One region of the Variovorax sp. P5_A3 genome, then DNA from elsewhere that is predicted to be linked to it. Evidence: predicted binding sites of a transcription regulator. Region 1 holds the regulator's gene; each other region holds the start of a gene.
What was found. The regulator sigma-54, encoded in region 1, starts transcription at its own class of promoters, with help from an activator protein. The targets are predictions, from matches to a motif close to TGGCANGNAANCTGCTTT.
Positions count from the first base shown of each region.

Region 2: a site for sigma-54 is predicted at 4,010-4,027, ahead of AC1D3B_RS03610 (methanol/ethanol family PQQ-dependent dehydrogenase). Genes of this name have one in related genera too.
Region 3: a site for sigma-54 is predicted at 2,576-2,593, ahead of AC1D3B_RS00325 (transglutaminase family protein). Genes of this name have one in related genera too.
Region 4: a site for sigma-54 is predicted at 1,927-1,944, ahead of atzF (allophanate hydrolase). Genes of this name have one in related genera too.

Region 1 covers NZ_JBFUKW010000011.1:109,687-117,380, forward strand. Annotated here, with positions in the region: gene AC1D3B_RS18840 (toll/interleukin-1 receptor domain-containing protein) at 1-560, opposite strand, end outside; gene AC1D3B_RS18845 (metallophosphoesterase) at 704-2,185, shown strand; gene AC1D3B_RS18850 (CHAT domain-containing protein) at 2,187-4,142, shown strand; gene AC1D3B_RS18855 (RNA polymerase factor sigma-54) at 4,165-5,751, opposite strand; gene lptB (LPS export ABC transporter ATP-binding protein) at 5,873-6,667, opposite strand; gene lptA (lipopolysaccharide transport periplasmic protein LptA) at 6,664-7,353, opposite strand; gene AC1D3B_RS18870 (thiol:disulfide interchange protein DsbA/DsbL) at 7,477-7,694, opposite strand, start outside.
Region 2 covers NZ_JBFUKW010000002.1:304,131-311,824, forward strand. Annotated here, with positions in the region: gene AC1D3B_RS03590 (hypothetical protein) at 1-25, opposite strand, end outside; gene AC1D3B_RS03595 (hypothetical protein) at 36-713, opposite strand; gene AC1D3B_RS03600 (substrate-binding domain-containing protein) at 730-1,599, opposite strand; gene AC1D3B_RS03605 (c-type cytochrome) at 1,596-1,994, opposite strand; gene AC1D3B_RS03610 (methanol/ethanol family PQQ-dependent dehydrogenase) at 2,091-3,914, opposite strand; gene AC1D3B_RS03615 (ATP-binding cassette domain-containing protein) at 4,396-5,109, shown strand; gene AC1D3B_RS03620 (PQQ-dependent catabolism-associated beta-propeller protein) at 5,153-6,151, shown strand; gene AC1D3B_RS03625 (type 1 periplasmic-binding domain-containing protein) at 6,148-7,335, shown strand; gene AC1D3B_RS03630 (ABC transporter permease) at 7,317-7,694, shown strand, end outside.
Region 3 covers NZ_JBFUKW010000001.1:80,811-88,504, reverse strand. Annotated here, with positions in the region: gene AC1D3B_RS00325 (transglutaminase family protein) at 1-2,521, opposite strand, end outside; gene AC1D3B_RS00320 (DNA internalization-related competence protein ComEC/Rec2) at 2,688-5,060, shown strand; gene AC1D3B_RS00315 (circularly permuted type 2 ATP-grasp protein) at 5,097-6,593, shown strand; gene AC1D3B_RS00310 (alpha-E domain-containing protein) at 6,612-7,568, shown strand; gene glpK (glycerol kinase GlpK) at 7,590-7,694, opposite strand, start outside.
Region 4 covers NZ_JBFUKW010000008.1:439,907-447,600, forward strand. Annotated here, with positions in the region: gene AC1D3B_RS15660 (FitA-like ribbon-helix-helix domain-containing protein) at 1-290, opposite strand, end outside; gene AC1D3B_RS15665 (AmpG family muropeptide MFS transporter) at 325-1,689, opposite strand; gene atzF (allophanate hydrolase) at 1,973-3,697, shown strand; gene AC1D3B_RS15675 (ABC transporter substrate-binding protein) at 3,742-4,755, shown strand; gene AC1D3B_RS15680 (ABC transporter permease) at 4,760-5,590, shown strand; gene AC1D3B_RS15685 (ABC transporter ATP-binding protein) at 5,587-6,417, shown strand; gene AC1D3B_RS15690 (DUF4089 domain-containing protein) at 6,427-6,633, shown strand; gene AC1D3B_RS15695 (AtzE family amidohydrolase) at 6,630-7,694, shown strand, end outside.

The DNA of each region.
Region 1 (7,694 bases):
TCAGGCGCCGAGGACTGCCGACCCAGCAAGTGAAACACGGTGGGCGCCGGCAGCCGCTCGCGCGGCGTCGGAAGATCCGCCGGGCGATTCGGCGCGAAGGCGACGACCTGCGTGCGCGGCTGGCCTGCGTGGCGCACGAGATCGATGGCGCGCACGAGCATGCCGTCGAACGCGAGCGTCACGAAGAGATCGAGTCCACGCACTGCGGCGAGGTCCAGCAAGGCCTGAGGCGGCGAGACATCCAGGTCCTTGACCACCTGGGCGATACGAACGTAGAGATCCTCCTTGCGGGCCCGCGGAGAAGCAAGGTAGCAACTCACCACGTCGTCGAGGCGCGGATTGCCTTCGATGCCGCGCGTATCGATGCGAAGCCGTTCCGCCAGCCGGTCTGCCACCAGGGCATCGAAGCCGATGTCGCGGCCTTGGTGGTTGACCGTGAGCAGTTCGCTGTCGACCACCACCACGACGCGGCCTTCGGCGATGTAGTCGAGGAGATCGCCCCAGAAGAACTCGTCGAGTTCCTCGACGGGCGGGTCTCGGAGAGGATCGTCTCGCGGCATGATTCAAAGCGTTACACACACCGGGCGATTGCGCATCCCCACGACGACGGAGACAACTCCACATTTCTACGGAGGGCAGGCAGGCCGTCACAGCCTATGCTGCCAAGCCGGCGCCACAACCAGCGCCAGAAAGCGTCAAGACCATGAGCGACCTGCCCACCTTCGACGAGCTCCACGCCATTTCCGACCTGCACATGGGAGGACGCCCCGGCTTCCAGATCCTGCGTGAATCGGGGCGGCTGGCCAACTTCATCCTTCGACTCGCGCAGCAACGGCCTGAGGGGCGCGTGGCGCTGGTGCTGAACGGAGACGTGTTCGACACGCTCGCCGAGGACGTGGCCGGCTACGTGGCGATCGACGACGCGGAAGCGACGGTGCGCCGCATCATGGACGACGATTCGTTCGCGCCCGTCTGGGCGGCGCTGGCCGCCTTCGTGAAGCTGCCGGGCCGTACGCTGGTGTTCGTGATCGGCAACCACGACATCGAGATCGCGTTCCCGCCATCGCAGCGACTGGTGCTGTCGCGGCTGGCCGGCGATGACCTGTCGGCGCGCGCGCGCATCGAATTCTCGACGGCGGGCGCGGGGTACACCGCGATGGTCGGCCGCTCGCGCGTGTTCTGCATCCACGGCAACGAGGTCGACGACTGGAACTACAACCGCTACGAAGACCTGGCCAGGGTGTCGCGCCGCATGAATGCCGGGCTCTCGTTGCCGCAGGACGAATGGAAGCCGAACGCGGGCACGCGCATGGTCAAGGAGGTGATGAACACGGTGAAGCGACGCTATGCGTGGATCGACTTGCTCAAGCCGGAGAACTCGGCGGCGGTCGGCGCGCTGTTGGTGCTCGACCCGTCGCAGGCGAGCAAGATCAACCAGCTCTTCGGCATCGTCGGCGAATGGAAACGCGGTGGGGCGCAAGTCGACGCCCGGCTGTCGGGTGACGTCGTCGTACCGCCGCCAGAGTCAAGGGCCCCGCCCGCCATGACGCTGGAGCAGATGCTGGGGCCGAACCTCAAGCAGGGCCTGGGCGGAAGCGCCGAAGACATGCTGCTCGACGCCGAGCGCAATCTCGGCAAGCCCAGGTCGCCGACGGCGCAGGTCGACGGCACGCTGGGGACGCCCCAGTTGATCATCGACCGATTGACCGGTTGGTTGACCGGCGTCAGCCAGGCCGAGGCGCTGCGCCGTGCGCTGCTGGACTGGCTGAAGGACGACAAGTCCTTCGACATCCATGACCGCGACGACACCTTCGACAAGGTCACGGCGGCGGTCGGGCCGGCGATCGACTTCATCGTCACCGGTCACACGCACCTCGAGCGCGCGATCGACATGGGCCAGGGGCGCTACTACTTCAACAGCGGGACGTGGATACGCCTGCTCCAGTTCACGCCGGCCATGCTCGCACGGGAAGACGCGTTCACCGAGGTGTTCAACGTGCTGGTCGACGGGCGCATGAAGACGATCGACGAAGCGCGCATCGGCGGACAGCCGTTCGTCATGGACCAGACCAGCGCCGTGTCGATCAGCGCCGGTCCGGGCGGTGGGACCGTCGGGGCGCTGGTGCATGTCGAAGGCGACGGAACCGGCGAACCGCGCGAGATCCAACGCTACACGAGAGGATGAGATGAGCGATACATCCGACGTCCGGGATATTCGCCTGGAGTTCCTGCGCTCAGGGCCTGCACACAACCAGCTGCTGTCGCCGCTGACCGCCTACATGGCGCTGTGCGGCGCCGACGGGCCGGTCAGCGTGCATCTGCCTTTCGAACACGCGCAATTGCTCACGCGGCTGAATCGGCTTCGCTATGAAATCGACGGCACGCCCATTGCGGCATCGCAGCGGGCGGCCGAACTGCAGGAACTGGGCGAAGCGATCGCACGGGTGCTCGGCAAGATCCCGGAGCTGGTGTCGGAGCTTCGTTCGGCCCGCGGGGATACGAGTCGCCTCGTCAACATACGGCTGCTGATCTCGGCCTTCGAACTGGGCCTGGTGCCATTCGAAGCGACGATGTCGCCGGCCGACACCTCCGGCTCCGGTGCGCCGCTGTTGCTGCGCACGCTCACCAACATCACGCGCGAGATTCGCCGCGGTCGGCCGCTCCAGTCGGAGTGGAACCGCGCGCCGAAGATCCTCTACGCCTTTGCATCGCCGTCAGGCTTTGCCGCCGTGCCGGCACAGGCGCACCTGGAGGCACTGCGCCGCGCCATCGACCCGTGGGTCAAGGCCAGGGACACGCCCGCCGAACGCGTCGTCGAGGTGCGCAAGTTGCTTACGGTGCTGCCCAATGCCACGGCGCGCAGCATCAGCGATGCCTGCCAGGCCGAGGATTACACCCACGTGCACCTGCTGGCGCACGGTGCGCCGCTGCCCGGCTCGGACCGCCGCTACGGCATCGTGCTATGCAAGGAAGGCGAGGCCACCGAGCACATCGTCGTCGACGGGCAGAGCCTCGCGATGGCGCTCAAGAGCATGAACTCCAACGGCCGGGCGAAGCAGCCGCCGACGGTGGTGAGCCTGGCGACCTGTGATTCCGGCAATGCCAGTTCGGTGCTGACACCGGGCGGCAGCATCGCGCACGAGCTGCACGCGCAGGACATTCCGTGGGTCATCGCCTCGCAGTTTCCGCTGTGGATGCGGGCGTCGAACGTCGCGGCGGAACTGCTCTACAGCGGACTGCTTGCAGGCAACGATCCGCGCTGGGTCGTGCATGAACTGCGACAGCGCCTGAGGATCGACCTGCCGGACACCCACGACTGGGCCAGCATCGTGGTGTACGCAGCCGTCGCGCCGGACCTGGAAGCCCAGGTGGACGCCTTTCGTAGCCGGCAGACCAAGTCGAAGATGGAGGTCAAGTTCGACCGGATGGACTCCCTGGTGCGTGGCAACGAGACGGACCCGGCCCGGCCCGGCACACCCATCAGCACCGAGACCGCCGCCGAACTCGACCAGCTCAGCGACCAGATCCGCGTCGACCTTGCGGCCTGGCGCGACAGGCCGGTCGCGCAGCGCAATCTCAAGGAGAAGGCAGAACGCCTCGGGATGAGCGCAGCCAGCGAGAAACGCATCGCCATCATCCACGCGCTGGTCGGCAATGTGGCTCGCAGTACCGAGGCTTATCGCAAGTCGCGCGAGTTCTACGAAGCGGCACTGAAGATCGAATCGGTCAATCACTGGGTGATGACGCAGTATCTGTCGCTCGCAGCCATTCCCGCGCTGGCGCCGGATGAGGGAGCGCTGAGTGCGTTGCGCACCGAGTACGGCAAATGGTGGCTGGTGGCCTGGCAGCTGGCGCAATGGCAGCTTCGTACGGCGGCCATCACGGATCGGGTTTGGGCGCACGGCACGCTGGCAGAGCTGGAGCTGCTCGGTGCTGTTTATGGGGGCGACGCATTCCAGCCCCAGGTCGCCAGGGATCGCATCGTCGAGCATTGCAGGCAGATCCGCGAGTTGTCGACGGATTCGTTTCCGGTGCTCTCGACGCAACGCCAGTTCAGGCGCTATGTGGATCACTGGTCGCGCATGCAGTGGGAAGGGCTCGCGCAGGCGGCGCTGGTGACGCTGGAAGGGCGCGAGGCCTGACCTGAGGCCCCTCGCAGGCCCTTCAGAGCGCCTTGCGCAGATTCGCGGGTGCGATGCGCAGCGCTTCGCGGTATTTCGCGACGGTGCGCCGGGCGCATTCGATCCCCTGCTCCTTGAGCATCTCGGAAATCTGGCTGTCGGACAGTGGTTTCTTCAGGTCTTCCGCACTCACGAACTGCTTGATCAGCGCGCGCACCGCCGTGCTCGACGCATTGCCGCCCGTTTCCGTGCCGAGCGCCGAGCCGAAGAAGTATTTGAGCTCGACCGTGCCGTAAGGCGTCGCCATGTACTTGGCAGTGGTCACGCGGCTGATGGTGGACTCGTGCAACCCGAGTTCGTCGGCGATCTCGCGCAGCACCAGCGGACGCATGGCGAGTTCGCCGTGCACGAAGAAGCTCTTCTGCCGCTCGACGATGGCGTTCGACACGCGCAGGATGGTGTCGAAGCGCTGCTGGATGTTCTTGATGAACCAGCGCGCCTCCTGCAGGCGCTGCGAAAGCGCCTGGCTGCCCTCGCCCTTGTGCTGCTTGAGCGCACCGGCATAGATGTCGTGCACGCGCAGGCGCGGCATGACTTCGGGGTTGAGCATCACGCGGAACTTGGTGTTGGTGCCGTTGCCGACGCGCGTGACGATCACGTCGGGCACGACCACGTTGCGCTCCACGTCGACGAAGCGGCGCCCGGGCTTGGGCTCCAGCTTCGCGATGAGCTGCAGGGCGGCGCGGACTTCCTCTTCGTTGCTGCGGGTGAGCGTGGCCAGGCGCTTGAAGTCGCGACGGGCGAGCAGTTCCATCGGTTGCTTGCAGATCGCGATGGCGGTCTTGCGCACCTGTGCCTCGTCATCGGTCTCGTCCTCGTCGGCCAGGGCGCGCAGCTGGATGGTCAGGCATTCGCCCAGGCTGCGCGCGCCCACGCCGGACGGCTCCAGGCTTTGCAGCAGGCCGAGCCCGACCTGGAAGTGGTGCACGAGGTCGTCGAACTGGTCGTTGTCGTTGCCCGCGAGGCCGGACGCCAGGGCGGGCAGCGAGTCTTCGAGGTAACCGTCTTCGTTGAGCGACTCGATCAGGAAACGGAGTGCCGCGCGATCGGTTTCGCTCAGGCGCAATCCCAGTGCCTGCCGGTGCAGGAAGGACTGCAGCGATTCCTGGCTGCGCGCGAGTTCGGTCGCGTCCGTGCGCTCGTCGTCGCCGAGGTTGTTGGCACGCGCGGGGGCGTCGCCGCCCCATTCGCTGTCGTCGGGCGCGAGGTCGATCGTGCCATCGCCTTCCCAGTCGGGCTCGCCATCGGCGGTGTCGGCTGTGGCGACTTCGGTGTCGCCAGTGGCCGCGACGGCGACTTCCGGCGCAGACGCCGACGGGCCGGGCGTGAAATCGCCCTCCCCATCGGCAAACCGATCGTCATCGCGAACCGGCGTATCGGCCGTCTCCAACCCGAACTCCTCGCGCGTAGCCTCCTCGGCCGTGCGCTCGAGGAATGGGTTGTCATCAAGCATCTGCTCGACTTCCTGCGTCAGCTCGAGCGTGGAAAGCTGCAACAGCCGGATCGACTGCTGAAGTTGAGGCGTCAACGCGAGATGCTGCGAAACCCGCAGCGACAAACCCTGCTTCATGGAGATAGTGAAACCCTCTTGACCAGAAGGCCGCCGCGCCCGGCCGCCCGTAGCGGCCGGCCTGCCCCCGGCAGGGGGTAGGCGGAGCACGAAGTGCGGAGCCTGGGGGCGAGCAACATGTTCACATCCGGAAATGTTCGCCGAGGTACACGCGCCGCACCTCGGCGTTGTCGACGATCTCGGCCGGCGTGCCCTGGGCCAGCACATGCCCGTCGCTGATGATGAAAGCGTGATCGCAGATGCCCAACGTTTCACGCACGTTGTGGTCGGTGATCAACACGCCGATGCCACGTTCCTTCAGGAAATTGATGATCCGCTGGATCTCGATCACCGCGATCGGGTCGATGCCCGCGAAGGGCTCGTCCAGCAGGATGAAGCGCGGCTGCGTGGCCAGGGCGCGCGCGATCTCGACGCGGCGACGCTCGCCGCCCGACAGGGACAGCGCGGGGGAATCACGCAGGTGGTCCACGCGCAGGTCGGCCAACAACTCGGTGAGGAGTTCCTCGGTGCGCTGCTTCGACAGCGAAACCTGGCGTCCGTTGGCGTCGGGCTCGCGCTGCAGTTCGAGCACGGCGCGGACGTTCTCCTCGACCGTGAGCTTGCGGAAGATCGATGCTTCCTGCGGCAGGTAGCTCAGGCCCATGCGCGCGCGCCGATGGATCGGCATGTGCGCGATCGGCTCGCCGTCGATGGTGATGTCGCCGGCATCGGCGCGCACCAGGCCGACGATCATGTAGAACGAAGTCGTCTTGCCGGCGCCGTTGGGCCCCAGCAGGCCGACGACTTCGCCCTTCTGCACACCCAGCGTCACATCCTTGACAACCTTGCGGCTGCCGTAGCTCTTCTGAAGCCCACGCGCCTCGAGGCGGCTGCCCGGAGCGCCTGCGCCCTCGCTCATGCCTGCGGTTTCGATCACTTCTTTGACTCTCCGCCAAGGGTGGTGGTGGCGCGCAACCCGGTGCCCGGCGCAGGGGCCGGGGCGGGCGCGGCGGCGGCCGGCTTTCCGCCGGCGGCGGGTGCCGCTGGAGCGGCCTTGGGGGTGAGGATCGCCTTGACACGACCACCCGGCTGGGTCGCAACGCCGGCATTGGGCGGCAGCGAGGACCCGTTGACGGTGAAGGTGTCGTTGCTCTGGTCGTAGACGATCAGCGGACCGCTGCTCTCGTCGTTGGGCGTCGCCCCGATCAGTCGGCGCATCACCGCGCGGCGGATGAACTTCACGTTGTCCGCACGGCTGTCGTATTCGATGACTTCGCCCTCGCCCTCGATCCACTCGTCGGGACCCGAGTCACGCTTCTGCTTGTAATAAGCCAGCTTGCCCGGCGCCGCGGTCACGACGCCGTACTGGTAGCCCTCGGGGTCCTGTCGGACGTCGATCTTGTCGCCACGGATGATGATCGTGCCCTTGGTCACCACCACGTTGCCCGTGAAGACGCTCGTCTGCTTCAGATCGTCGTAACGCATCGAATCCGCCTCGATGTTCATCGGCTTGGCGCGATCGGCCTTCTCGGCGTGCGCGCCCGATGCGAACCCGGCCAGCGCCAGGGCAACAAGCAGTCCACGACCGAGATGGCGAAGGGGGGAGGAAGGTGGCGAGATCATAGAGGCACGAAACTTGCTGCGCATTGTATGCGGCCGACGGATTCGGTCTCGCCGGGCGCCGACAAAAAAAGCCCGCCGAAGCGGGCTTCACGGACGGACGGGTGGTCGGACCACCCCGTTTGCTCAACCCTTGCGGGCTTCGCCGATGAGGAAATCGACGGCCTGCAGCGCACGGTCGAGCGAGCCGGCGGTATCGCCGTCCACGTACCAGCGGCCGGCCACGCCGAGCGCCGGAACCCCGGCGACCTGGTAGTCGCTGGTGAGCTGCGCGGCGCGCTTGGCCTTGCCGGAGACCGAGAAGGACTTGAACAGCTCGGCGAACTTCTTGGCATCCAGCCCCG
Region 2 (7,694 bases), on a different contig from region 1:
CGGGAGTCGTGATCGAACGTTGCATGGGAGTTCCGTCAAGGTTGGCGCCCGGCGCCTTCGAGCAGCATCTCCTCGACCATCAATGGGGCCGCACCATCGGCTTCGCCGTCGATCCGGGTGCGTATGCCGTAGAGGCCACCCGGCACGGCAGCGGACATGAGGAAGACGTAGGTCTTGTTGGCCAGCTTCTCGAAGCGCGCGCGATTCGGGTCGTCGACGTAGGGCGAGACGCTGATCTCGCGCACCGCGACCGGCTGGCCGCGATAGGGCAGGGTAATGTCGCGCACCGTGGCGCCCTGGTACACCGCCATGCGGATGCGCTTGCGAAAATAGGTGGATTGCCCCTTGGTCAGGCGCTGCATTTCGCGAATGTCGCGTTCGAGGAAGTAGAGGATGGCCGGGTTGCCCTTGGCGCTCTCGACTTCGGGCTGGCGAATCTCGCGCGTGCCGCTGAAGAATTCCGCGCGAGCGGCGCAGCAGGTGCCGTCCGGCTGCGCCGTCAGCACCAGGTTCACCTTGTCGTCGAAGGCTTCTTCCAGCGTGCCGGTCCTGTGAAAGACATAGTGCAGGGTCAGCGGCGGCTGCAGCTTGCCGAGATGGTCGTCCATGAAGATCGCCTGCTCAGCGACCGAATAGTCCGTCGCCGCGACGGTCAGCAGGGGTGCCCCCAGGGTCAACGCGAGCGCCAGTCTCAGGACGGGGATTGCGTTCATCGGGAAAAGCGGCGCGCTATTGTTTCGGCGCTGCGTACGACGCGTCGACGACCGGTACGCCGTACTCCTTCAGGATGGCCTGGATCTGCGGTCGATTGGATTCGATCAGGGCCTCGACCTGCTGCTTCCATTCACGCTCCCCGTAGCGCACGCCCATGGCGATCTCGTAGTCGAACTGGACGCCGGGTTCCGATTTGAGCGGCACCACCGCCAGCGCCGGCGTCTTGACGCGCTGCGCGAAGTAGCCGGCGATGGGGCCCCAGACGATGGCGACGTCGATCTTGCCGGCGGCGAGGTCCTTCTCGATGATTTCGCCGGGATACTGGTCCGGGTCGGCGTTCATGACCGGGTAGGGCACGCCCTGATCGACGAGATGGTGCTTGTTGAGCCAAGCCGACGCGGGCGAGACGTTGTAGATGCCGATGCGCAGCTTCGACAGCTTCGCCGGATCGAGCTTCAGGAAGTCCTCGCCGGACGTCACCTGGTCCATGCCCTTTCCCTTCGGAAAGACCAGCGCATAGGTCGAGCGGTAGTAGGGCTTGGTGGCCGACACCTGGTCATAGCCCGCAGGCACGCTGATCACGATGTCGCAAGGGTATTCCTGGCCCGGCAGCTTGAACTTCAACGTGTTGCGGATGAAAGCCAGCCGTTGCGGGAAGGAGTAGTAGATCACCGGAATGCCCATCGACTTGCCGAACAATTCCGCGATCTTGTTCTCGATGCCTTCGCCCTTGACGTTCGAGAAGGGGAGGTTGTTCGGATCCTGGCAGACGCGCAGTTCGGTCCGCTTGGCGGGCGCATCCTGTGCCATCGCGCCGGCCGTCAACACAGCCAGCGCGATGCCGATGGCCGCGCGCATGCATCGACGGGCGCCTGCTTGGTTCATTTGGGAATCTCTTCGACCTTTGCGCGCGTGATCGCGCCGTCGGATCTGCCTTTGAGATAGGCGTAGAGCTGGTTGATGTTGTCCATCACGATCGGGCTGTTGCCGAAGCTCTGCATGCCCTTGTCCAACCGGCCATTGGTCACGGTCTTGATGAAATCCGGCTTCGACAGCGTCTTCAGGCTGACCACGAGCGACGGCCCGACCAGTCCTTCCTGGTTCGCGCCGTGGCAGCGGTCGCAGGCTGCGGCGCGCCAGGCACGGAAGCCCTTCATCGTCTCGCTGTCCACCTTGTAGCCATCGACCACCTTGTACAGCGGTGGGTCGTCCGAATGAGCCGCGCCCGCCACCATGAACAGCAGAGCGCCTGCGATAAGCAAGGCCTTCCTTGAACTCATATTGCGAGATCCTTCTTTTCGTCGGAATGAGGAGATGGCGGCCTTTGGGGCTGCCATCTCCGGACCCGGCCCGGCGAGGGCCTCACGCTCACGCTGTCAGTTGCCGGGCAGCGCGAACACCGTCAGGGAACCGCCGAGTTCGGTGTACTGGTTGAGTTCCCTGTAGCCGCCCACGGCGCCCAGGCCATCCTGGTCCTTCTCGAGGCCCGCGGCCATGCCGATGCCGGCCCAGCCACCGATGCCCGAGAACACGCCGATGTACTGCTTGCCCTTGTGCTCGTAGGTGAACACGTTGCCGATGATGCCGGAGGGCGTCTTGAACTTGAAGAGTTCCTTGTTGATGTTCTTCTTGTCCACGCACTTCATGTAGCCCTCGAGCGTGCCGTAGCAGGAGATGCCGCCAGCCGTGTTGAGCGGGCCGCTCCAGACCGAGAACTTCTCGGGATGGGTCTGCACGATCTTGCCGGTGCCTGCGTTCCAGGTGATGAAGTTGCCCATGCCGCCATGGCTGTTTGGGGCCGGGTACATCGAGAGCGTGGCGCCGACGTACGGCTGCCCGGCGGTGTACTCGACCTTGAACGGCTCGTAGTCCATGCAGACGTGGTTGGTCGGCACGTAGAAGAGCTTGGTTTCCGGGTCGTAGGCCGCAGGCTGCTGGTCCTTGGAGCCGAGCGCTGCCGGGCAGATGCCCTTGCTGTTGACGTCGGGCCCGTTCTGCGCCGTGGAGTACTTGGACACCACTTGCGGACGACCGGTCTTCATGTCGACCTTCGTGGCCCAGTTCACGGCCGGGTCGTACTTCTCGGCAACCAGCAGCGCGCCGGTCGTGCGGTCGAGCGTGTAGCCGAAGCCGTTGCGGTCGAAGTGCACGAGCGCCTTCGTCGGCTTGCCCTTGACGTCGATGTCGGCCAGGATCATCTCGTTGACGCCGTCGAAGTCCCATTCGTCGAATGGGGTCATCTGGTAGGCCCACTTGGCCATGCCGGTGTCGACGTCACGCGCGAAGATGGTCATGGACCACTTGTTGTCGCCGGGGCGTTGCGAGGGGTTCCAGGTCGACGGATTGCCGGTGCCGTAGAACACGGTGTTCAGGGCCTTGTCGTAGCTGTACCAGCCCCAGGTCGTGCCGCCGCCGAGCTTCCACTGGTCGCCTTGCCAGGTCTTCAGCGAAGAGTCCTTGCCGACCGGCGCCATCTTCCCGTCGGTCCAGGTCATGGTCTTGTCCGGGTCCATGAGCATCTCGGCATCCGGCCCGGTGCTGTAGGCCTTCCAGACCTGCTTGCCCGAGTTGATGTCGTACGCCGCCAGGAAGCCCCGCACGCCCCACTCGCCGCCGCTGATGCCGGTGATGACCTTGTCCTTGAAGACGTGGGGCGCGTTCGTGTTGACGGCGCCGAGCTTCGGATCCCCGTTCTTCACGGTCCAGACGACCTTGCCGGTCTTGGCATCGAGCGCGACGAGATTGCTGTCGGCCTGCTGCAGGAAGATCTTGCCCTCGGCAAATGCGAGGCCGCGGTTCACCGTGTCGCAGCACATCTGCGGGATCACGGCCGGGTCCTGCTTGGGCTCGTACTTCCACACGATCTTCTGCGTATCGAGATCGATCGCGAAGACCTTGTTGGGGAAGGGCGAGTGCAGGAACATGATGTTGTCGATCACCAGCGGCGAGCCTTCATGCCCGCGCAGCACGCCGGTGGAGAAGGTCCACGCGACCTGCATCTTGCCGACGTTGCCGGTGTTGATCTGCTTGAGCTTGCTGTAGCGCTGGTTGTACATGTCCCCAGCCTGCATCGCCCAATTCTTCGAGTTGCCGATGTTTTTCTCGACATCGGCATTCGCGAATGCCAATGCTGGCATTGCGAGTAGCGCCACAGCCAAACAACGCCAAAGGCGTTCGTGGAAATGCCCGGAAATTCGCATCGAAGTCTCCTTGTTCTGATTCACCAGAGTCCGCCCGAACGGAACCTCCGACAGGGCGACCGCCGAGCGACGCAACGAAGCCGGCGACGACACTAAATGCAAGATGCGCGCCCGCTCGAACACCCCCAGATTCGCGGGTTCGGCGGGGTGCCGCCGACTCAATTCAGAGTGCTCCGGATGGGCCATTGCGTTAGGGGGAAACCCTAGAGATCGCGCCCATTGAAGGAGTGAGTTCCGAGGTTGCCAAAGGGTGATTGCAACGGTGTCCCGATTCCGCTTTCGGAGCAACGAGAACTGAAGTATTCCGACGGGCGGTGCTGCGCCGAAATTGTGTCAACCACTTTCGACACAGAGTGTTTCACCGGCAGACCGCGCGTCATCGGGCCGCGCATTCACAGGTCGGGCAATTGTGCTTGCGCCAATGGGCGTGCGTATTGCATGCTCGAAGGTATTCATGCCACAGACGCTCCTATCGACGACCATGCTTCGAACCACCGGCCTGACCAAGCGCTACGGCGCGCGGACGGCGTTGAAGGGCCTTTCACTCAGCTTGTCGTCAGGGCAGTTCGTGGCCTTGCTGGGGCCCAATGGCGCAGGCAAGTCGACACTGTTCCAGGTGCTCACGGGGCTGTTCGCCGCCGACGAAGGCGAGGTCGAAGTCGCCGGTCACTCGCTCGGCCGCTCCGCGACGGCGGCGCTGCGCCACATCGGCGTCGTGTTCCAGCAGATGTCGCTCGACCTCGATCTCAGCGTGCGCCGCAACCTGCTGTTCCAGGCCGACCTGCACGGCCTGCCGCGGCGGCTGGCGGCGTCCCGCATCGACGCCGGCTGTGCCCAGCTCGGCATCGACAAGGATCTCGATCGCAAGGTGCGCGAACTCTCCGGCGGCAATCGACGCAAGGTGGAACTTGTGCGTGCGTTGCTGCATCGACCCTCCGTGCTGCTGATGGACGAGGCCACGGTGGGCCTCGACCCGAAGTCGCGCCAGGACCTGATGCGCGCGCTCCATGCGAACGTGCAGGAGCGTGGCGTCTGCGTGCTGTGGGCCACGCATCGGGTGGAGGAGGCCGAAGGCGCCGACCGCGTCGTGGTGCTGCACAAGGGAGAACTGCTGGCCGACGGAACCCCGGCCGAGGTGACACAGGTGCTGGGACAGTCGACGCTGGAAGCGGGCTTCATTGCGCGCACGAGTTGAACGCAATGCCCGATCAGATAAGCAGACAAGGAGACATGCAGGCATGAGTGAAATGAATGAAGTCGGCCAGGTCCTGAAGCGGGCGGCCCGTTCGGTCGCGGTCCTGTCGGGCGTGTGTCTCGGCACGGCCGCGCTGGCGCAAGGCACCGCCTATGTCACGAGCGAAAAGGACAAGGTGGTCACGCTGATCGACCTCGCGACGCTCAGCGTCAAGGGCACCATACCGACTTGCAATCGCGGGCGGCACATCCAGCTCACGCCGGATCGGATGATCATGCTGGCCTGCAGCGAGTCCAACGCGGCCGACGTGATCGACCCTGCAACGGGCAAGTCGCTGCGCCGCATTCCGCTGGGCGACGAGCCGGAGGCCTTCGACCTGTCCCCGGACGGCAAGACCATCTATGTGTCGAACGAGGACGAGGGCGCGGTCAGCTTCGTCGATGCGACGACCGGCAAGGTGCTCAAGTCGATCAAGGTCGGCAAGGAACCCGAGGGCGTGAAGATCAGTGCGGACGGCAAGACGCTGTACGTGACTTCCGAAGTCGCGAGCCTCGTGCACGTGATCGACGTCGCCAGCGCGGCCATCGTCAAGAACGTGAAAGTCGGCAAGCGGCCACGTCGCATGGCCTTCACGCCCGACGGCAAGGAACTGTGGGTCACCAACGAACTCGACGCCAGCGTCAGCATCATCGACACGGCCACCCGCAACGTGGTCGGCAACCTGAAATTCGAGGTCAAGGGCGCGCGCAGCGAGGACATCACGCCGGTGGGCATCCAGATATCGCGCGACGGCAAGCGCGCCTTCGTGGCACTGGGCCGGGCCAACCACGTCGCGTTCGTCGATGTGCCGCAGCGCAAGGTCACGAATCTCGTGCTGGTCGGCAAGCGCGCATGGAACGTCACGCTCGACAAGTCCGAAGCCCGCCTGTATGTCGTCAACGGCTTGAGCGACGACGTCACGGTGGTCGACGTCGCGGCGGCCAAGCCGATCAAGAGCATCCCGGTCGGCCGGGTGCCTTACGGCCTGGTGGTAGTCGAATGAGGTGGATCGCCTGCCCTGTCGGCCTGTCGCTGCTGCTGCTGCTGCTGGCGGCGCCGGCGTCGTTCGCGCAGGCAGCGGGTGCCGTCACCCCGTTGAAGGCGACGCTGATCTCGCCGGATCCGGACGCGCGGCTCGACCGCTCGCGCGTCGAAAGGCACTTCCTCGGCCATCCGGACGGGCCGGCGAGCGACGGCCTGCAGGTCGCGCTGGACGAAGGCGAGTTCGAGCTCCAGGCGGTCGATGCGGGCGTCACGCTGTCGAAACAGACTGCAGGCTCGCTGGAGGCTGCACGCACCGCCGCGCAGGCGGCCGAAAAGGCCGGTGCCGCCGTACTCGTGACGGATCTTCCCGCGGACTGGACGCTGGCCATCGTCGATGCGGTGAAGGTGCCGGTCATCAACGTCGGCGAAGCCGCCGACCGGCTGCGCGAACAGGACTGCCGGGCGCGGCTGTTCCACATCCTCCCGAGCGAACGCATGCGCGCCGACGCCCTCGCGCAAACGCTCGTGTCGCGCAAATGGAGCAAGGTGCTGCTGCTCGTCGGGCCGAGCGAGCAAGACCAGCTGCGGTCCGCCGTCGCGCAGGCTTCGATCAAGCGCTACGGCTTGCAGGTGGTCGCGATCAAGCCTTTCAAGCTCTCCGGCGATCCGCGGGAGCGCGACCTTGCCAACCCGCTGCTCTTGACCGCCGGTACCACCTACGACGCCGTCTGGGTGGTCGACAGCGACGGCGAATTCGCACGCGGCCTGCCCTACCGCATCGTGCTGCCTCGGCCGGTGGTGGGCGATGCAGGTCTGGTGGCGCTTGCGTGGCATGCGCAGTTCGAGCGCTACGGCGCGCCGCAGGTGTCGCGCCGTTTTGCCAAGGCGGTCGGCCGGCCCATGACCGACAGCGACTGGTCGGCGTGGATGGCGGGCAAGGCGCTCGTCGCGGCCGCCATCGCGGCACCCAAGGGCCCCGCGACCGCCTGGGCGCAGGCGCTCGCCAAGACGCCGGTCGATGGTTCCAAGGGCACGAACCTGAGCTTCCGTCCGTGGGATGGGCAGTTGCGCCAGACCATGCTGCTCACTGATGGGCAGGGCGTGATCTCGCAGGCGCCGGTCGATGGCCTGCTGCACCCCACCAACGTGCTGGACACACTGGGCGCGGATGCCCCGGAGAAGCGATGCAAGACGACGCACTGATTCCTGCCGAGACGGGCGAGGCGGAGCTTGCGCCGCGTCGCGGGGTCGCGCATGCGCTGCAGGCCATGCAGGCGATCGTCATGCGCGAGCTGTTCAAGTTCTCGCAGCAGACCGGCCGGCTGGTCTCTGCGCTGGTCCGCCCGCTCCTGTGGCTGGCGGTATTCGCGGCGGGCTTCCGCAACGTGTTCGGCGTCGCGATCGTCGAGCCCTACGACACCTACATCCCCTACGACGTCTACATCGCGCCGGGCCTGGTGGGCATGGTGCTGCTGTTCAACGGCATGCAGTCGTCACTGGCGATGGTCTATGACCGCGAGATGGGCCTGATGCGCCTGCTGCTTACCGCACCCCTGCCACGC
Region 3 (7,694 bases), on a different contig from region 1:
CGATCTCCAGCTCGTAGACCTGGTCGTTGCGTGCCTCGTCGACCCGGGGTGCCTGGCTGGTCGGGCCGATGAACATGCCCGAGAACAGGTAGCTCAGCGACGGATGGTTGTGCCAGTAGAGCAGCAGGCTCGCGAGCAACTCCGGTCGGCGCAGGAAGGGGCTGTCGGTCGGCACCGCGCCGCCCATCACGAAGTGGTTGCCGCCGCCGGTGCCGGTGTGGCGGCCGTCGGTCATGAACTTCTCGGCCGACAGGCGCGTCTCGAACGCGGCGTTGTAGAGGAACTCGGTGTGGTCGACCAGTTCGCGCCAGCTGTGCGCCGGGTGGATGTTGACCTCGATCACGCCCGGGTCCGGCGTGACCTGCAGCATCTTCAGTCGCGGATCGCGCGGCGGCGGGTAGCCTTCCATGACGATCTTCACGCCGAGTTGGTCGGCCGTGGCCTCGACCGCGGCGACGAGGTCGAGGTAGTCCTCCAGCCGGGCGAGCGGCGGCATGAAGACGTAGAGCACGCCCGAGGAACTGCCGAGCTTCTCGGCTGCCGGGCCATTGGCGCGGCGCGGATCGCGCACTTCGACGCACAGTGCGGTGCGCGTGACCCAGTAGGCCGACTCGCCGCGACGCGGCATCCGGGGCGTGGTGGGATCGACCCGGGAGTCCGCCGCCTCACCGCCGTCGCCGCTGCCCGGCGTCTGCAGGCGCACCGATGCGAGCGTCACCGGCGGCGTGCCGAAGGCATAGGGCACGGCACTTCGATCGGGCTGTGGCCCCACCGGCGCGCCGGCGTAGCGCGCACGGAAGTCCGCGCCGGTCGGCAGGGCACCGCGCGGCGCGGTCGGGTCGCGCTCGACGAGATAGGGATAGTCGCCCTTGCTGGCCCACGGCTGCGAATCGAGCGGCAGGCGATAGCCCATCGGCGAATCACCCGGAATCAGGTACATGCGGTCGTCGCGCAGGAACCAGGGGCCGGTCTTCCAGCCGGGACCTGCCAGCGCGGGCGCGTCGGCATCGGCATTCGAGGCCTCGATCGGCAGCATGTAGCCGATCACGGCGTCGAGCTTCTGCGTGAACACGCGACGCAGGCGCACGCGCTCCATCTCGTCGTCGAGCTTCGACTCGAAAGGGTCGACGTTGACCGGCAGCCGGCGCTCGCGCCACAGGTAGTAGTAGACGTCCTCGTAGCCGGGCTGGATGTAGCGCTCGGTCAGGCCGAGCCGGTGTGCCAGCACGGTGGTGAAGCGCCGGGCATCCTCGCTCGTGTAGTGGGTCGGATGGCGTTCGTCCGCGAAGAGCTCGGGGTTGTGCCAGAGCGTTTCGCCATCGGCGCGCCAGAAGATCGACAAGGCCCAGCGCGGCAATTGCTCGCCCGGATACCACTTGCCCTGCCCGAAGTGCAGGAAGCCGCCCTTGCCGTATTCGGCGCGCAGTTTGTGGACGAGTTCGGTCGCGTAGCCACGCTTGGTGGGGCCGAGCGCGTCGGTGTTCCATTCGGGCGCATCGCGGTCGCTGGTGGCGACGTAGGTCGGCTCGCCGCCCATGGTGAGGCGCACATCGCCGGCCTTCAGGCGCTTGTCGACCGCCTCGCCCAGTGCCAGCACCTCGGCCCATTGTTCCTCGGTGTAGGGCTTGGTGACGCGCGGCGATTCATGGATGCGCGTGACCTTCATCTCGTGGCCGAACTCGACTTCGGCATCGTCGACCACGCCTTCGATCGGTGCGGCGCTCGACGGCGTCGGCGTGCAGGCCAGCGGGATGTGGCCTTCGCCGGCCAGCAGGCCGGAGGTGGCGTCGAGCCCGATCCAGCCCGCGCCGGGCAGGTAGACCTCGCACCAGGCGTGCAGGTCGGTGAAATCCACGGTGGTCCCGCTAGGGCCGTCGAGCGCCTTCACGTCGGGCGTGAGCTGGATCAGGTAGCCCGAGACGAAGCGCGCGGCCAGGCCGCAGTGGCGCAGCAGTTGCACCAGCAGCCAGCCGGAGTCGCGGCACGAACCGGAGCCGTTGGTGAGCGTCTCTTCCGGCGTCTGCACGCCGGGCTCCATGCGGATCAGGTAGTTGACGTCCTTCTGCACCTGCTGGTTGATGCCGACCAGGAAGTCGATGGTTCGCTGCACCTTGCGGTCGACCTTTTCCAGGTAGGCCTTCACCAGCGGCGTGGCTTCATCCGCCACGAGGTAGGGCGCGAGTTCCGTCGCCTGCGCTTCGGTGTACTTGAAAGGGAAGTTCTCGGCCTGCGGCTCCAGGAAGAAGTCGAAGGGGTTGTAGACCGCCATCTCGACCACGAGGTCGACCGTGACCTTGAATTCCCGCGTTTTCTCGGGGAACACCAGCCGCGCGAGGTAGTTCGCGAACGGGTCCTGCTGCCAGTTGATGAAGTGCTGCTCGGGCTCGACGCGCAGCGAATACGAGATCACGTTACTTCGGCAATGCGGCGCAGGACGCAGGCGGATCACCTGAGGCCCAAGTTGCACCGGACGGTCGTACTTGTAGTGAGTGACGTGGTGGAGCGCGGCGTGAATGGACATTGTTTTTCAGTGCGTCGAGCGTGCCTCGGGTGAGACGCATACTAGCCGACATACAAAGCAATTAGCGCGCCACAGAGCAGTGCTAAAGGAGAGGTTGCAGCATGAGGTTGGGAGTTGTCTCGTGAAGCCGGGCAGGGAATCGCTCGGCCTGGTCGTTTTCGCCGCCATGGCTGGCTCGGTGCTCGGTGCCGTGCTGCAGTTGCAGCAGCCGGCGCTCTGGCGCTGGGCGGGTTACGCGGGCCTCATGGCCGGTGCGCTGGCCGGTTGGCTGGCCCTGCACGCGGTTCGAGGCACGGTTCGAGGCGTCTTGCTGATGGCGCTGCTCCTTGGTGCCATGGGCGGTGCCGGGCTGGCAGGCTGGCGAGCCGCGGTCTACGCCGACGGCGCGTTGCCGCCCGCGCTCGAAGGGCGGGACGTGCAGGTGGTCGGCGTGGTCGCGCAAATGCCCCAGCGCGGCGAGGGCTCGATCCGCTTCGCGTTCGATGTCGAGTCTGCCGAGCTCCCGGATGTACCCCGGCGCTTGTCGCTGGCCTGGTATGCCGAGGGTTCCGGACTGTGGGGTCGAGGCGACACGGTCGACACGCCCGGCCCGGTGCACGCGGGCGAACGCTGGCGTTTCACGGTGCAGCTCAAGGTGCCGCACGGCAACCTCAATCCGCATGGCTTCGACCACGAACTGCGCCTGTGGGAGCAGGGCGTGCATGCGACCGGCTACGTGCGCAACGGCGCCAGCGATCCCCGCCCCGAGCGCCTTGCCGTGACCTGGCGCCACCCGGTCGAGCGAATGCGGGAGTCCGTGCGCGACGCAGTTGTCGAAAGAGTGGCCGACCCTCGCCTGTCGGGCGTCATCGCCGCGCTGGTCACCGGCGACCAGAACGCGATCGATCGCAACGACTGGGACGTCTTCCGTGCGACCGGCGTTGCCCACCTGATGGCGATCTCGGGCCTCCACATCACGATGTTCGCGTGGCTCGCCGCGCTGGTGGTCGACGCGCTGTGGCGTCGCAGCGGTCGCCTGATGCTGCGCTGGCCGGCGCAGCATGCGGGTCTGGTCGGCGGCGTGCTGCTCGCGACGCTGTACGCCGTCTTCAGCGGCTGGGGTGTGCCTTCGCAGCGCACGGTCTGGATGCTGGCCGTCGTCGGCCTGCTGCGCCTGACGGGGCGACGCTGGCCCTGGCCCTTCGTCTGGCTTTGCGCCTGCGCGGTCGTGGTGGCGCTCGATCCGTGGGCCCTGATGCAGCCCGGCTTCTGGTTGAGCTTCGTGGCGGTCGGCGTGCTGTTCGCGGCCAATGCCGAATCGCCCCAGGGCGATCGTCCCGGCATCGGACGCCGCCTGGCCCGCATCTGGCGCGAGCAATGGGTGGTCACGCTGGCGCTGACGCCGCTCACGCTCCTGCTGTTCCAGCAGGTTTCGGTCGTCGGCCTGCTGGCGAACGCGGTGGCGATTCCCTGGGTCACGCTGGTCGTCACGCCGCTCGCCATGCTGGGCGTCCTGCTGCCACCGCTGTGGGACGCGGCGGGCTGGGCTGTGCAGGTGCTGTCATGGGGGCTGCAATGGCTCGCCAGCCTGCCTTTCGCCACGGTGTCGATGCCCGCGCCGCCGCTTTGGATGGCGGCGGCCGGCGTAGCGGGGGGCATGTTGCTCGCCATGCGCCTGCCATGGTCGATGCGCTTGCTGGGGCTGCCGCTGCTCCTGCCGGTGCTGCTCTGGCAAGCGCCGCGTCCGGCTGTGGGCGAATTCGAGCTTCTGGCGGCCGATATCGGGCAGGGCAACGCCGTCTTGGTGCGCACGGCCGGCCACAGCCTGCTCTATGACGCAGGGCCTCGCTACAGCCTGGAAAGCGATGCCGGCGACCGCGTCCTCGTGCCCCTGATGCGCGCCTTCGGCGACCGGCTCGACACGGTGGTGCTGAGCCATCGGGACAGCGACCACACTGGCGGGGCGACCGCGGTGCTCCGCGCGCAACCGCAGGCGGAGCTGCTGAGTTCGATCGAGCCCGAGCATCCGCTGCAGGCGCTGCGCCCGGCCAGGCGCTGCGAGTCGGGCCAGCGCTGGGCCTGGGATGGCGTGGAGTTCGAAGTCCTCTATCCCGGGGCGTCCGACTATCGGGCTTTCACCAAACCCAATGCCATCTCCTGCGTGCTTCGCATCGCCAGCGGCCGCGCGACAGCCATCCTGGCCGGCGACATCGAGCGCCTGCAGGAGGCCGCGCTCGTCTCGCGCACGCCCGATCTGCGCGCCGACCTGCTCCTCGTGCCTCACCACGGAAGCAAGACTTCATCGACTGAACGACTGCTCGACGCCGTCCGGCCCAAAGTCGCGCTGGTCCAGGCCGGCTATCGCAACCGATTCGGGCATCCCGCGCAGGAAGTGGTCGAGCGCTACCTCGACCGCGGCATCGTGCTGGTCGACAGCCCGCACTGCGGCGCGGCATCGTGGTCCAGCACGTCCCCGGGCTCGGTCGGATGCCTGCGTGAGCAGTCGCGCCGCTACTGGCGCCACGACATGAGGCAAGATCACGACGGTGTTTGGCCTTGAACTTGCTAAGCTATGCCCAAGGAGATTGGTCGTCCCATGCACAAATTCGATGAGATGTATGAGCAGCTGCCCTACAACGGCGCAGCGGTCCGGAGCCACTACAAACGCTACGACCAATGGCTTGCGAAGCAACCCGGCGAGGTGATGCGATCGCGGCGCGAGGAGGCGGAGATGATCTTCCGCCGGGTCGGGATCACCTTTGCCGTCTACGGCGCGAAGGACGAGGACGGGTCGGGCACCGAGCGCCTGATTCCCTTCGACCTGCTGCCGCGCATCATCCCGGCCCACGAATGGGCCTCCATGGAAAAAGGCCTGGTCCAGCGCGTGACGGCGCTCAACCGCTTCATCCATGACGTCTACCACGACCAGGAAATCATCAAGGCCGGCGTCATCCCGGCCGAGCAGATCCTGAACAACGCCCAATACCGGCCCGAAATGGTCGGCGTGAAGGTGCCCAACGACATCTACTCGCACATCTCCGGCATCGACATCGTCCGCGCCCCCGATGCCGACGGCAACGGCGAGTACTACGTGCTCGAAGACAACTTGCGGGTGCCCAGTGGCGTGAGCTACATGCTGGAAAACCGCAAGATGATGATGCGGCTCTTTCCCGAACTGTTCAGCCAGAACCGCATCGCGCCCGTTGCGCACTACCCCGACCTGCTGCTCGAAACCCTGCGCGCGTCCGCGCCGCCGGCCACCGCCGAGCCCACCGTGGTCGTGCTCACCCCCGGCATGTACAACAGCGCCTACTTCGAGCACGCCTTCCTCGCGCAGCAGATGGGCGTGGAACTGGTCGAAGGGCAGGACCTCTTCGTCAAGGACGACTTCCTCTACATGCGCACCACCCGCGGACCCAAGCGCGTGGACGTCATCTACCGCCGCGTCGACGACGACTTCCTCGACCCCGAAGTCTTCCGCCCGACCTCCACGCTGGGCACCGCAGGCCTGATGCGCGCCTACCGCGAGGGCAACGTCGTCATCTGCAATGCCGTCGGCACCGGCGTCGCGGACGACAAGTCGATCTACCCCTACGTGCCGAAGATGGTCGAGTTCTACCTCGGCGAGAAGCCCATCCTCAAGAACGTGCCCACCTACATGTGCCGCAACAAGGACGAGCTCGACTACACGCTCGCCAACATGAAGGACCTGGTCGTCAAGGAAGTGCACGGCGCAGGCGGCTACGGCATGCTCATCGGCCCGGCCGCGACGCAGGCCGAGATCGAGGACTTCAAGAAGGCCGTGATCGCCAAGCCCGACGGCTACATCGCGCAGCCGACGCTGAGCCTTTCCACCTCGCCGACCTTCGTGGATGCCGGCATCGCGCCGCGCCACATCGACCTGCGGCCCTTCGTGCTGTCGGGCAAGGAAGTGCAGATGGTGCCGGGCGGCCTCACACGTGTCGCGCTCAAGGAAGGTTCGCTGGTCGTCAACTCGTCGCAGGGCGGCGGCACCAAGGACACCTGGATCCTCGAAGCGGACCGCGGCGCCAGAGCCTCGCAAACGCAAACGCAAAGCCAGTCGTCGTCCTGATCAGGGGAGCTTCAAGATATGTTGTCACGCACCGCCGATCACCTCTACTGGATGTCGCGTTACACCGAGCGCGCGGAAAACACCGCCCGCATGCTCGACGTCAACTACCAGACCTCGCTGCTGCCGCAATCCGCCGAAGTCGCCAAGTACGGCTGGCAGGGCCTGCTCTCCATCAGCGAACTGCTGCCGCTCTACAACGAGAAGCACGACCACTTCAAGCCGAACGAGGTGATGGAGTTCATGGTCAAGGACGAGTCGAATCCGTCGTCCATCCTCTCGTGCCTGCGCGCCGCGCGCGAGAACGCGCGCGCCGTGCGCGGCGCCCTCACCACCGAGGCGTGGGAAACGCAGAACACCACCTGGCTCGAAGTCAACCGCATGCTGCGCACCGGCGAGTTCGAACGCGACCCGGCGCAGTTCTTCGAATGGGTGAAGTTCCGCTCGCACCTGTCGCGCGGCGTGACGCTGGGCACCATGCTGCAGGACGAGGCCTTCTACTTCTCGCGCCTCGGCACCTTCCTCGAACGCGCGGACAACACGGCGCGGCTGGTCGACGTCAAGTTCCACGCGCTCAACAGCGAGTTCTTCGGCACCGCCACCGAGGAAGACCAGGAGTACGACTTCTATCACTGGAGCGCGATCCTGCGCAGCGTCTCGGCCTTCGAGGTCTACCGCAAGGTGTACCGCGACGTGATCAAGCCCGAGCGCGTGGCGGAACTGCTGATCCTGCGCGCGGACATGCCGCGCTCGTTGCATGCGAGCCTGCACGAGGTCGTCAACAACCTCGAGAAGGTGAAGAACGAGCAGAGTGCGGAGACGCAGCGGCGGGCGGGGAAGCTGTTGGCGGATCTGCAGTACGCGCGGGTCGACGAGATCCTCGCGACGGGGCTGCATGCGTATTTGACGCAGTTCCTCGATCGGGTGAACGAACTCGGGTGGCGAATCAGCCAGGACTTCCTGGTCCCCGGCCACTGAGCGCGCGCAGGGTTCGCGCTGTCAGGTGGCTGTGGCCTGCCGGACTGCGCGTTCCCAGCGGGCCATCGATTCCTCGGCCTGTGTGCGGCCCATCGTCGGCATGAAGCGCCTTTCAATGCGCCAGAG
Region 4 (7,694 bases), on a different contig from region 1:
ACGGCGCGAGGCCCTCGCGCGATCGGTTGCGGGAAGCGGATCCGGTGCTCGGCAGCGACTTGCTCGATGGATTTGCTGCCGCGCCGCACGGGAGGACTGGCGCTCCATCCAACGTCCGGGTCCTTGACGTTGGACGGCACCGGGCGGGCGACCTGCGGCTCCGGTTCATTGGCGGCCTGCTCGATGATGGCCATCAACTCTCCCTGCAGCGAACGATGGTTGCGAGCGGCTCGCTGCCGCAATCGCTCGGCCAGATCGTCCGGCACATCCTTCACGGAGAGATTCGTCATGGCGCCTCCAAAATGGCGCCATTATGGATTCATTTCATGTGGGCGTCGCGCTGGCTGCGGTCGCCGGCACCTTGCCGTTCGAATAGTTTCGGGATGCCAGCGCCACCAGGAACAGCACCGGAACCCCCAGCGCCGCCGTACCGACGAAGAAAGCGTGGTAGCCGTAGAGGTCGACGAACTTGCCCGAGTAGCCCGCGATGAACTTCGGCAGCAGCAGCATCAGCGAGCTGAACAATGCGTACTGCGTGGCCGAATAGCTGATGTTGGTCAGGCTCGACAGGTAGGCGATGAACGCCGCGGATGCGATGCCACCGGCCAGGTTGTCCGCCGAGACGACCAGCACCAGCGCCGTCAGGTCGTGCCCGCGCGTGGCGAGGGCGGCGAAGAGCAGGTTGCTGGCCGCGCTGAGCACTGCCCCCAGCATCAGCACCCGCATCACGCCGAGCCGCATCGACAGGACCCCGCCGACGAACGCGCCGGCCAGCGTCATGATCACGCCGTAGATCTTGCTGACTGTCGCGACCTCGTCCTTGGTGAAGCCCATGTCGACATAGAAGGGGTTGGCCATGATGCCCATCACCACGTCGCTGATCCGGTAGACGGCGATCAGCGAGAGGATCAGAACCGCCTGCCACTTGTAGCGACGGATGAAGTCGGCGAAGGGTTCGATCAGAACGCTCTGTAGCCAGGCGCCCGCGGTCTTTGGCTGCGGCAGTGCGGCGCGCACGGGTTCCGGCGAAAGCAGCACAGTGAGAACGCCCACCGCCATCGACGCAGCCATCACCAGATAGGCCGTCTTCCAGGCGCTGTCCTGGTAGCCCGTGAGGCCCGGCAGTTCGGCCCAGGCCGCGACCCAGAGGACGCCGGCGCCGGCCCAGATCATCGCGAGCCGGTAGCCCGTCTGGTAGGCGGCAGCCAGCGCGGCCTGCTTGCGCGTGGCCGCGGATTCGATGCGGAACGCGTCGAGCGCGATGTCCTGCGTCGCCGAGCCGAAGGCGACCAGCAGGGCGCACCACACCAGGGGCGGCAGGCCGTCGCGCGGATCGTTGAACGCCATGCCGACGAGCCCCGCGATCACGGCGATCTGCGCCAGGAGCAGCCAGCCCCGGCGGCGGCCAAGCAGCGTGGTGAACGGCGGGATCGGCAGCCGGTCCACCAGTGGCGCCCACACCCACTTGAAGCCGTAGGCGAGCCCGACCCAACTCAGGAAGCCGATGGTGGTGCGATCGACGCCCGCCTCGCGCAGGCGAAAGCTCAGCGTGCCGAGCACCAGCAACAGCGGCAGACCGGCGGAGAAGCCCAGCGCCAGCATGCGCAGCGTCGCGGGTTCGAGATAGACCTTGAGCGCGTCGCGCCAGGGTAGGGAAGGAGAGGCTTCGTCAACCGATGGTGCAGGCATGAACCATTATCTCGCCCCCAGGCTTGCCCACTTCGTGTGGCCGCCCACCCCCTGCCGGGGGCGCCGCCTCCGGCCTGGCGGAGCCAGTTCCGGGGCAGCCCTGAAATTGCAAAGCTCCGTCGAGGGCTTGTTGGTGAAACACCGCGGAACCGGCTCCGCCGGGCCGCTGGTGTTGCCCCCGGTAGGGGGTAGGCGAAGCGACACGAAGTGCGCGCAGCCTGGGGGCGAGCAACATGTTGGCATAGGCTTTGCATGGCATCTTGTACACAAGACAGGATGCGTGATGATGGTGCACGAAAGAGGCCTGCCGGAGGGTGGGGCCGGGATTCAGTTGAAGGAATTGGCTGCTGCGGCGTGGATCGCTCGGCTCGATTCGCCGTTGCGTGGCGCTGGCGCGGGGCCGCTCGCCGGACTTCGGTTTGCCGCCAAGGACAACATCGACGTAGCCGGCGTACCCACGACGGCGGCCTGTCCGGCCTTCTCGCGCACGCCGAGCGAACACGCTTACGTGGTGCGGCGCCTGCTCGAAGCCGGTGCGGACCTGCTCGGCAAGACCAATCTCGATCAGTTCGCATGTGGCCTCAACGGCACGCGGTCGCCCTACGGCGCGGTTCCGAACAGTTTCGATGCGCGCTACGTATCGGGTGGTTCGAGTTCGGGCTCGGCCTACGCCGTGGCGACGGGGCAGGTGGACTTCGCGCTGGGCACCGATACCGCGGGCTCCGGGCGGGTGCCGGCGGGGCTCAACAACATCGTCGGCATCAAGCCGTCGCGCGGTCTGCTCAGCGCGCGCGGCGTGGTGCCGGCGGCGCAGAGCGTGGATTGCGTATCGATCTTCGCGCGCACCGTGGCCATGGCGGCGCGCGTATTGCAGGCGGCGATGGGCTTCGATGCGGAAGATCCCTATTCGCGCAGCCTTGCGCTCGCGACACAGCCGCTGCCTGCCAGCTTCCGCTTCGGCGTGCCCACGCCGTTGCGCTTCTTCGGCGACAGCCAGTCGGCCGCTGCCTTCGATCGGGCGGTCGAGCAGATGAAGGCGCTCGGCGGTACGCCGGTCGCGATCGACTACGCGCCGCTGGCCGAGGCCGCATCGCTGCTCTACGACAGTGCGCTCGTTGCCGAACGCTATGCGGCAGTGCGCGAGTTCTTCGATTCGCACGGGGCCGACGTGATCGAACCCGTGCGCAGCATCCTGGCGCAGGGTCGGGGCTACAGCGCCGCTGACTTCGTCGACGCGCGCGCCAAGCTCCAGGCGATCGGCCAGCGCGCCGCGGCGATGTGGGGCGACTTCGACGTCCTGCTGGTGCCGACCGCGCCCAGTCACTACACGATCGAGGCAATGCAGGCCGACCCGGTCGTGCTCAATCGCAACCTCGGCGAGTACACGAACTTCGTGAACCTCCTCGACTACGCGGCCATCTCGGTGCCCTCCGGCCTGCGCGAGGATGGCCTGCCTTTCGGCATCACGATGATCGGCCGCTGCGGCAGCGATTTCCAGCTTGCGGAACTCGGGCAGCGCTTTCATCACGCGACCGGCCTGCCGCTCGGCGCGACAGGCGAGCCGATGCCCGCTGCCGAAGTGCTGCCGGTGATCGCGCCCGTGCCGATGGTCAAGGTCGCGGTGGTCGGCGCACACCTGTCGGGCATGCCGCTCAACGGGCAATTGACCGAGCGCGGCGCACGGCTGTTGACGGCCACGCATACCGCACCGCTCTACCGCCTCTACGCCTTGCCCGGCACGGTGCCGCCCAAGCCTGGCCTGCTGCGCGTGCAGCCTGGCGAAGGTGCAGCGATCGCGCTCGAAATCTGGGAGATGCCGATGACGCAGTACGGCAGTTTCGTCGCGCTCATTCCAGCGCCGCTCGGCATCGGCAGCCTCACGCTGGCCGATGGCAGCAGCGTGCAAGGGTTCCTGTGCGAAGCGCTCGCAGTCGCGGGCGCCGACGACATCACGCAGCTCGGCGGATGGCGTGCCTACATCGCCTCGCGCGCCGCGCTCGCAGCCTGAGCGCTTTCAAGACCTGTCACCCCTCGAACCTTCCGGAGTATCCAATGGCCTTCAAACACACGTTGCCCTCCATCGCCAAACCGGCTTCGCGGCGCCAGGTGCTCCAGGCCGGGGCCGCCGGTCTGATCGTGCTCGCCGCGCCAGCGTTCGTTCGTGCACAGACTGCGACCAAGATTCGCATCGGCTATTGGCCCATTGCCGCGGGGCTGCCCTTCTACGCCGCCGTGGAGCAGGGTTTCTTCAAGACTGCCGGTCTCGACGTCGAAGTGCAGCGTTTTGCCGGCGCGCAGCAGATCATGGAAGCCATGCTGTCCGAACGCTGCGATGGCAGCGCGAACGGCACCGGCTCCGCCAACATCGCGATCGGCGAGATCGCGGCACCGGGCAGCTTCAAGATCTTCTGCTCCAACCCGAGCAACGTGAAGAACGTGCTCGACCAGATGCTGGTGCCGACCGCCAGCACGGCGAAGACCATGGCCGATCTCAAGGGCAAGCGCGTCGCGTCCGGGCCTGGCATCCAGAACGTCACGCTGGCGAAGACCGTGCTGGAGCGTGGCGGTGCAACCGGCGCGACCGTCGTCGAACTGCCGATCGGCCAGCACGTCGCCTCGCTCGCGGCCGGCCAGGTCGATGGCTGCTACACGTTGGAGCCGACCGGAACGATCGGCCGTCTCAACGGCAGCACACGCGTGCTCGAATCGGGCGTGATCGCGAAGTACGTCCTGGGCGATCCGATGGCGCCATGGTTCGGCGGCTCGGCCTCGCTGACGTCGGCCTTCATCAAGAAGAACCCCGACGCGGCAAAGAAATTCATCACGGCCTACGGCCAGGGCGTGGCCTTCGTTCGCACCAAGCCCAACGAGGCGCGCCAGTACCTCAAGGGCTACACCGCCATCGAAGGTCCGCTCACCGGCGAGGTGCCGCTGGCGGCGTACACCATGTACAACGAGTTCACGCCAGCCGACGTCGCGTACTTCCAGAAGTTCTTCGACCTGTTCTCGGAAAAGGGCATCTTCTCGTCGCGCCTGATGGTCGACTCGATGCTCTACAAGGGGTGAAGACATGAGCACTCCTGCACCGACGGGCACGGCACCCTGGGCTGCGCCGGCTGCTGCCACGGTCTCTGCGCCGCCGCGCGAATCGCATTGGGTCAAGGCGCTGCCCTTCATCGGCCCGGTGGTGCTCTTCATCATCTGGGACCTCGCCGTCCGCCTGGGCTTTATCAAGGCGATCCTGCTGCCGATGCCGGCGGACACGATCGGCACCTTGCTCTCCGGGCTGGCGGGCGGACCGCTGCTGGCGGACTTCGCGGTCACCGTCTGGCGCACGCTGCAGGCCTTCCTGATCGCGGCCATCATCGGCGTGCCGCTCGGCGTGCTGCTCGGCAGCAACGAGAAGGCGTACCGCAGCGTCGAGTTCCTGATCGACTTCTTCCGCTCCACGCCGTCCTCCGCGCTGATCCCCCTGTTCCTGATGATCTTCGGTGTCTCGGACGTCAACAAGGTCGCGATCGCCGCCTTCGGCGCGATGCTCATCGTGGTGTTCAACAGCGCCTACGGCGTGATCAACGCGCGCAAGCAGCGCGTCATGGCCGCGAAGGTGATGGGCGCATCGCGCTGGCAGATCTTCCGCGACGTGCTGGTGTGGGAAAGCCTGCAGCCCAGCTTCGTCGGCCTGCGCTCGGCCGTGTCGATGGCGCTCGTGATCGTGATCGTGGCCGAGATGTTCATCGGCTCCGACAGCGGTCTCGGCCACCGCATCATCAACTCGCAGCAGGTGATGAACGTGAAGGACATGTACGCGTCCATCCTCGCGGCCGGCGCGCTGGGCTATGCGCTGAACATCCTCTTCCTGCTGGCCGAGCGCCGCATCGTGCATTGGAGCGGACGATGAGAACCGTCGACAACGTGATCAACGGGCCCGTCTACGCGGATGTGCCAAAGCCCGTCTTCACGCCGGGCCCGACCGGCACGCACATCACCATCCGGGGGCTCACCAAGTACTTCGCCGGCTGGCCGCTGTACGAGAACTTCGACCTCGACATCCCCAAGCAGAAGATCGTCTCGGTCTTCGGGCCCAATGGCTGCGGCAAATCGACGCTGATCAACATGATCGCGGGGCTCATCCCGATCGATTCGGGCGAGATCCTGTTCGACGGCAAGTCGCTCAAGGACACCAAGATCGGCTACGTGTTCCAGAACTACCGCGAGGCGATGTTCCCGTGGATGCGCACCATCGACAACATCGCGTATCCGCTCAAGCTGGAGGGGCGCTCCAAGGCCGAGGTGGATCGGCGGATGCAGGAACTGGTCGCTTCGTTCGACGTGAAGTTCGATCTCAAGCGCTATCCCTATGAGCTCTCGGGCGGGCAGCAGCAGACCGCCTCGATCATGCGGGCGCTGGCGCCGAACCCGGAGGTGCTGTTTCTCGACGAGCCTTTCTCCGCCCTCGATTTCGAGATGACGCTTTTCATCCGCGAGAAGCTGCAGGAAGTGTTCATGCAGACGGGTACCACGATGCTGCTCGTTTCGCACGACCTGGAGGAGGCCGTGTACCTCGCCGACCAGGTGCTGTTGTTGACCAAGCGACCGACCAAGGTGGCCGAGATCCTCGACTACGGCGATGCGCGGCCTCGCACGCTCGAGACGCTGAGTTCTGCCAGCTTCGTGAGCATGAAGAAGCTGAGCCTGGAAATCTTCCAACGCGAAGTGCGGCGATAGGGGATTGGCATGACGCCCGCACAGATCGAAACTTTTGTCGATGCCACCTCGGCGGCCCTCGGGTTGCGCTTGCGGCCTGACCATCGTCCCGGGGTCGTTCGCTTCTTCGGGTTGGCCGCGGAATTCGCTGCGCTGGTGGAGGCCGTCCCGCTGGGTCCGCACGACGAGCCGGCGGTGAACTTCGTACCGGTTGCCCCGCGGGAGAAAGACGCATGAACGGGGGCGATCTGCTCCAGAAGGATGCGTCGACCATGGCTGCCGCGGTGCAGTCCAGGGCGGTCACCGCCGTTGCCCTCGTCCAGGCCAGCCTGGACCGGATCGATGCGACGGACCGCCGCGTGAATGCCTTCACCGACGTGGTGCGCGAGCGCGCGTTGCGGCGGGCGGCACAGATCGACGCCTCGCTGTTCTCGGACAGGGCCGCGCGCACTCGCGAGCTGCCCCTGCTCGGCGTTCCCTTTGCGGTGAAGAATCTCTTCGACATCGCCGGCCTGCCGACCCTGGCCGGCTCGAAGATCGAGCGCGAGAGCGCACCGGCGCGTGGCGATGCCGAGCTGGTTCGTCGACTGGAAAACGCGGGCGCGGTGCTGGTCGGGGCGCTCAACATGGACGAATACGCCTACGGCTTTACGACCGAGAACAGCCATGTCGGGGCGGCGCACAACCCCCACGATCTGTCGCGCATCGCCGGCGGCTCGTCGGGCGGCTCCGGCGCCGCCGTCGCGGCGGGACAGGTGCCGCTCACGCTGGGCTCGGACACCAATGGATCGATCCGCGTGCCGGCTTCGCTCTGCGGCGTATTCGGCCTGAAGCCGACCTTTGGCCGCCTGCCGCGCACCGGCAGCTATCCCTTCGTGTCGAGCCTCGATCACCTCGGACCGTTCGCGCGTTCGGTGCGCGATCTCGCCTTGGCCTATGACGCAATGCAGGGCCCGGAAGTCGCCGGCCCGAGTGATCCCGGCTGCGCACAGCGCGCCGTCGAGCCCACGATGCCGGTGGTATCGCGCGGGCTGAACGGGCTTCGCATCGGCGTGCTCGGCGGCTACTTCCGCGAACGTGCCCAGCCCGAGGCGCTGACCGCGGTCGATGCCGTCGCGCAGGCACTCGGAGCGAGCCAGACCGTCGAGTTGCCGATGGTCGAGGCGGGGCGTGCGGCGGCCTTTCTCATCACCAATTCGGAAGGTGCGGCGTTGCACTTGCCGGACCTGCGCACGCGTGCACACGATTTCGAGCCGCTGTCGCGCGATCGCTTCCTTGCGGGCGCGTTGCTTCCCGCC